2 linked regions of the Variovorax paradoxus EPS genome follow. The protein of the gene in region 2 interacts with the protein of the main gene of each other region in a pairwise test. Links are inferred from orthologs where the notes say so. Each region holds a gene or a part of one and is shown on either strand. Other genes may lie near its edges.

The links. Proteins that work in one complex are often made in the same cells at the same time.
Region 1: the proteins of VARPA_RS12745 (region 2) and glnL interact in binary tests that used the Escherichia coli proteins (3 or more experiments, as listed by UniProt). The link is inferred for Variovorax paradoxus EPS from one-to-one orthologs.

Annotation. Positions count from the first base shown.
Region 1 is NC_014931.1:1,990,556-1,993,418, reverse strand. It holds glnL (nitrogen regulation protein NR(II)), read right to left. Parts: upstream 2,041-2,863; coding sequence 961-2,040; downstream 1-960. Other genes in the region: glnA (type I glutamate--ammonia ligase), read right to left, coding at 2,691-2,863; VARPA_RS09020 (hypothetical protein), read right to left, coding at 2,045-2,557; ntrC (nitrogen regulation protein NR(I)), read right to left, coding at 1-936.
Region 2 is NC_014931.1:2,758,160-2,761,158, forward strand. It holds VARPA_RS12745 (P-II family nitrogen regulator), read left to right. Parts: upstream 1-1,330; coding sequence 1,331-1,669; downstream 1,670-2,999. Other genes in the region: VARPA_RS12740 (NAD+ synthase), read left to right, coding at 1-1,334; VARPA_RS12750 (TIGR00730 family Rossman fold protein), read right to left, coding at 1,716-2,306; VARPA_RS12755 (diacylglycerol kinase), read right to left, coding at 2,338-2,745; VARPA_RS12760 (RDD family protein), read right to left, coding at 2,742-2,999. UniProt on the Escherichia coli protein: P-II indirectly controls the transcription of the glutamine synthetase gene (glnA). P-II prevents NR-II-catalyzed conversion of NR-I to NR-I-phosphate, the transcriptional activator of GlnA. When P-II is uridylylated to P-II-UMP, these events are reversed.

The DNA of each region.
Region 1 (2,863 bases), 770 kb from region 2 along the record:
CGCCGGTAGACGCAGGCGGATCACGTTGAGGCGGTGGAACAAGTCTTCGCGGAAGCCGCCGAGCTTGACGCGCTGCTCCAGGTCCTGGTGGGTCGCCGCGATCACGCGCACGTTGGCCTTGACCGAGTTGTGGCCGCCTACGCGGTAGAAGTGACCGTCGCTCAGCACGCGCAGGAGGCGCGTCTGCAGGTCGAACGGCATGTCGCCGATTTCGTCGAGGAAGAGCGTGCCGCCTTCGGCCTGCTCGAAGCGGCCGCGCCGCATGGTCTGCGCGCCGGTGAAGGCGCCGCGCTCGTGGCCGAAGAGTTCGCTCTCGAGCAGGTCCTTCGGGATAGCCGCGGTGTTGATGGCCACGAAGGGACCGTTGGCGCGCGGCGAGTGCTTGTGCAGCGCACGCGCCACCAGTTCCTTGCCCGAACCCGATTCGCCGGTGATCAGCACCGTGACATTGCTCTGCGAGAGCCGGCCGATGGCGCGGAACACGTCCTGCATCGCGGGCGCCTGGCCGAGCATTTCGGGCGCGGCGACCATGCGCTCTTCGGAGACTTCCTCGCGCTGGCTTTCGTCGACAGCGCGGCGGATGAGCTCGACCGCGCGCGGCAGGTCGAAGGGCTTGGGCAGGTATTCGAAGGCGCCGCCCTGGAAGGCCGAGACGGCGCTGTCGAGGTCGGAGAACGCCGTCATGATGATGACCGGCAGGCCGGGGTGCTTGGCCTTGATCTTGTCGAGCAGATCGAGCCCGGAGCCGCCGGGCATGCGGATGTCGCTCACCAGGACCTGGGGGCCCTGCTGCTCGTCGTCGTCGGCCTGCTCCAGGGCTGCGAGCACCTCCCGGGTATTCGTGAAACTGCGGGTGGGCAAGTCTTCGCGCAGCAAGGCCTTCTCGAGCACGAAGCGGATCGATTGGTCGTCATCAACTATCCAGATCGGCTTCATGCATCTCCTTGTTGCCGTGCTGCGCTAGGGCAGCGGTATCAGTATCTTGAAATCGGTTCGGCCCGGGACGCTGTCGCACTCGATCACGCCGTGATGCTGTTGCACAAAGGTTTGTGCAAGGGTCAGCCCGAGGCCTGTTCCGCCCTCCCTGCCCGATACGAGCGGATAGAAGATGCGGTCCTTGATCGTGTCCGGCACACCCGGTCCATTGTCGATGACATGCAATTCCAATGCCAATCGATACCACTGCTTGTTGAATATCACTTGCCGGGCGATGCGGGTCCTGAAAGTGATCTGCGCATCGCCTGCCGCGCGACGCTCCGTCAGGGCCTGCGCGGCGTTGTGCACGATGTTGAGGGTGGCCTGGATGAGCTGCTCGCGGTCGCCGCGGAACTCGGGGATGGACACGTCGAAATCGCGCTCGATGTGCAGGTCGCGCGGAAACTCCGCAAGGATCACCGAGCGCACGCGTTCGCAGACTTCGTGGATGTTCACGTCGCCCACCACGTGCGGCCGGCGGTGCGGCGCCAGCAGGCGGTCGACCAGCGTCTGGAGCCGGTCGGCCTCGTGGATGATGACCTGGGTGTATTCGATGAGGTCGCGCGACTCGACCTCCATCTGCAGCAGCTGCGCCGCACCGCGAATGCCGCCGAGCGGATTCTTGATCTCGTGCGCGAGGTTGCGGATGAGTTCCTTGTTCGCCTGCGCCTGGTCGATGAGCCGCTCTTCGCGGTCTTGCCGCACCTGGTGCTCGAGCGGCGACATCTCGATGATGAGTTCGCCCTTCTTGTCGCCGTGCGCGAGCGTGACCTGCACCGGCATCAGCTCGTGATTGACGCGCCGCAGAAAGGCTTCGTAGCGCAGCGTGGCGAAGTCGTTGCTGCTGGCGCCGTCGAGCGCGGTGCGCAGCACCTGCGGCTCATGAAAACAGGCGCCAAATTGCGAGCCTTCGAGCGTTCGCCGCGAGGTGCCCAGTGCGTCTTCGAGGCCTGCGTTGGCGAACAGCACGGAGCCGTCGCTGTTGACCACGGCAATCAGCGTGGACAGCAGGTCGAAGGTCTGAAAGCGCGTGTTGGCGCCAACCGCCTTCTTCCCGAATGCCATGCGATTACTGGGGTTTGTTGGTCGGCAACCGGCCGATTTCCCGGCGGATGCCTGCGATGTCGCTCTCGTTGCGCGCGAGTTCGGCCTTCATTTCGGCCACGCGGTCGAGGTACTTCTGGTAGTTGCGGCCTTCGCTGCCCTGCTTTTCGGGCTCGCCGTTGTTGTAGTCCTTCTGCAGCTCGGCCTGGCGCGCCTCGGCCTTCTTGAGTTCGGACTCGAGCACCGAACGGGCTTCGCCGTCCCGGGCGCGCTGGTCGACGCCTTCGACGCGCGGGCTGCCGGCCGGCGCACGCGCGGCGGAAGCGCCCGACGAGCCGCTCGACGAGGACTTCGTCGTACCACCGCCACCCTGGACGACGGTGACGTTGCCGCCCTCCATGACCTTGCAGCCCTTCTGCTGGGCGATGGTGGCGTTGTTGGTGTATTCATTGCCGCAGCGCCACACGCGCTCTTGCGAGGACGCCGGCAGGGCGGCCAACAATGAACCGGCCAGGAAAATGAGAGAAGCAGTCTTCATGTGAATCGGTGGGTGGCGCGACAAAGGCGCATTTTCATGCAATTCCGCGCCACTGGTGACAAGATGTTCCGCGTCAAGGAAAAAGGACGGCCGAGGCCGTCCTTTTGTCTTACTTCCCCGCGAGGGGCTCGCTTTACAGCGAGTAGTACATGTCGAACTCGACCGGATGGGTCGCCATGCGGAAGCGGGTGACTTCCTGCATCTTCAGCTCGATGTACGCATCGATGTACGAATCGGTGAACACGCCACCCTTGGTCAGGAACGCACGGTCCTTGTCGAGGTATTCCAGGGCCTGGTCGAGGCTGT
Region 2 (2,999 bases):
GCGAGCTGCCGAACTACCAGGTGTTCGACGAGCGCCGGTATTTCACGCCGGGGCAGGGCACCTGCGTGTTCGAGGCAGGCGGGGTTTCCGTCGGTCTGCTGATCTGCGAGGACGCCTGGTTCGACCAGCCGGCCGAGCTGGCACGTGCGGCCGGGGCCGAGGTGCTCGCCGTGATCAACGCCTCGCCCTATCACGTGGGCAAGGAGGGCGAGCGCGTCGCGCGCATGGCCGACCGGGCACATGCCGTGGGGCTTCCGTTGGTCTACGCGCACCTGGTCGGTGGGCAGGACGAGGTGGTGTTCGACGGCGCCTCCTTCGCGCTGCAGGCGGGCGGCGCACTCGCGATGCAGGTCGAGAGCTTCCAGGAGAAGTTGGTCTTCGCGCAGTTGGAGCGAACACCTGAAGGTGGCGTCGGCTTCGTAGTCGAGCCCGGTGCGGTGGCCGCCCCGCGCGACGCCGAAGCGCAACTGTGGGACGCCCTGGTGCTCGGCGTGCGCGACTACATCGGCAAGAACGGCTTCCCGAGCGCCATCCTGGGGCTCTCGGGTGGCATCGACTCCGCATTGGTGCTCGCCATTGCGGTCGATGCACTCGGCAAGGACAAGGTGCGCGCGGTGATGATGCCTTCGCCTTACACGGCCGACATCAGCTGGATCGATGCGCGCGAGATGGCGAACCGCCTGGGCGTGCGCTACGACGAGATATCGATCAAGCACACCTTCGAGTCCTTCAAGGGTGCCTTGGCCGAGGAATTCAAGGACCGCCCCGAAGACACGGCTGAGGAAAACATCCAGGCCCGCATCCGCGGCACGCTGCTGATGGCCTTGTCGAACAAGTTCGGGTCCATCGTGCTCACCACCGGCAACAAGAGCGAAATGGCCACCGGCTACTGCACGCTCTATGGCGACATGGCGGGCGGTTTCGCGGTCATCAAGGACCTGCTCAAGACCACGGTGTTCGCGCTCGCGCGCTGGCGCAACGCCCATGACCCGTACGGCACCGGCGCCGCGCCGATCCCCGATCGGATCATCACGCGCCCCCCGAGCGCCGAGCTTCGGCCCGATCAGACCGACCAGGACAGCCTGCCGCCCTACGACATCCTCGACGGCATCCTGGCACGCTACATGCAGGACGACGAGGGCATCGACGAGATCATTGCCGCGGGCTACGAACGCGCGGTGGTCGAGCGGGTCGCGCGGCTCATCAAGGTCAATGAATACAAACGGCGCCAGGCGCCAGTAGGAATCCGGGTCACCCACCGAAGCTTCGGCAAGGATTGGCGTTACCCTATCACCAGCAAATTCAACGAAACCGCCGGAGCACGAAAACCATGAAGCAGATCACCGCCATCGTCAAACCCTTCAAGCTCGAGGACGTGCGCGAGGCCTTGGCCGAAGTGGGCGTTACCGGCCTGACCGTGACCGAGGTCAAGGGCTTCGGCCGTCAGAAGGGCCATACCGAGCTCTACCGCGGCGCCGAATACGTGGTCGACTTCCTGCCCAAGATGAAGGTCGAAGTGGTCGTCAACGAGGGCGACGTGGAGCGCTGCATCGAGGCCATCGTCAATTCGGCGCGCACCGGGAAGATCGGCGACGGCAAGATCTTCGTGACCGCCGTGGAGCGCATCGTGCGCATCCGTACCGGCGAAGAAAACGAGAACGCCGTCTGAAGCAAAAAAGCCCCGTTGACCGGGGCTTTTTCTTTCGAGACGGGCGTCAGAGGTTTTCCGACAGCCTGTCTTCGCGTGGATGCAGCGGCACTTCGGCGCGCAGTGCCGTGAGCAGTTCGGTGGCGTCGGTGCCGGTGCGGATCAGCGTCATCTGCCAGTCGCCCATGAAGCCTTCCCGCACGCTGTGCGCGAGGAAGCCCAGCAGGCCGTCGTAGTAGCCAGCGGTGTTGAGAATGCCGGTCGGCTTGTCGTGATAGCCGAGCTGGCGCCAGGTCCAGATCTCGAACAGTTCCTCGAAGGTGCCGATTCCCCCCGGCAGGGCGATGAAGGCATCGGCACGCTCGCCCATCATCGCCTTGCGCTCGTGCATGGTGTCCACCACGTGCAGTTCGTCGCAGAGGGGGTTGGCCAGTTCCTTGTCGACGAGGGCCTTGGGGATGATGCCGACGACGCGACCGCCGGCCAGACGGGTGGCTTCGGCCACCGTGCCCATCAGGCCGGTGCGGCCGCCACCGTAGACCAGTTGGCCGCCATGCTGGCCAATCCACTGGCCGACAGCCTTGGCCGCCTCGGAAAACTCGGGGCGCTCGCCAGGACGCGAGCCGCAATACACACAGATCGAAAATTCAGGATTCATCCCGCCATCATGCCTCGGGACGCTGGCCAGCTCATGACACGAAGCGCGTCCACAATGCCGCCGCCCAGATGCCGCTGCACAGCGTGAGCGACAGCAAAACCGCGGCGCTGCCCATGTCCTTGGCGCGCTTGGAGAGGTCGTGCCATTCGGGGCCGATGCGGTCGATGGCGGCCTCGACGGCGGTATTGAGCAACTCCACGATCATCACCAGGATGGCGCTGCCGGCAAGCAGTGCCACCTCGACCCAGCTGCGGCCGAGCCAGAAAGCGGCCGGGATCATCACGATCGACAGGATCGCTTCCTGCCGGAAGGCGGGTTCGCTCCAGCCGGCGCGAAGCCCGTGCAGCGAGATCAGCGTGGCATGAAAGACGCGCTCGAAGCCCTTGCGGGCCTTTTGTGGATTGACGGCGGGGTCGGGAAGCTCGGGCAGGGCACTCATCGGCGGCTCATGGGCTTGGAGGTGATGAGCCGCGTACCGGCCCAGGCGTCGTGCCAGAACTGGCGCTCAGGGTGAAAACGGGCGAGAACCGCCCAGACAGCGACCCAGCCGAAGATCAGGACGGTCGATTCGCCGCCAGACAGCTTGAAAGGCGCGATCGCGGCGAGTGGCGGCAGGAACCAGATCCAGCTCAGGAGGTAGCGAGCCAAAGCTCGGCGCTGGCTGACGGGCTGGCCGTGGATGTCGACGATGCG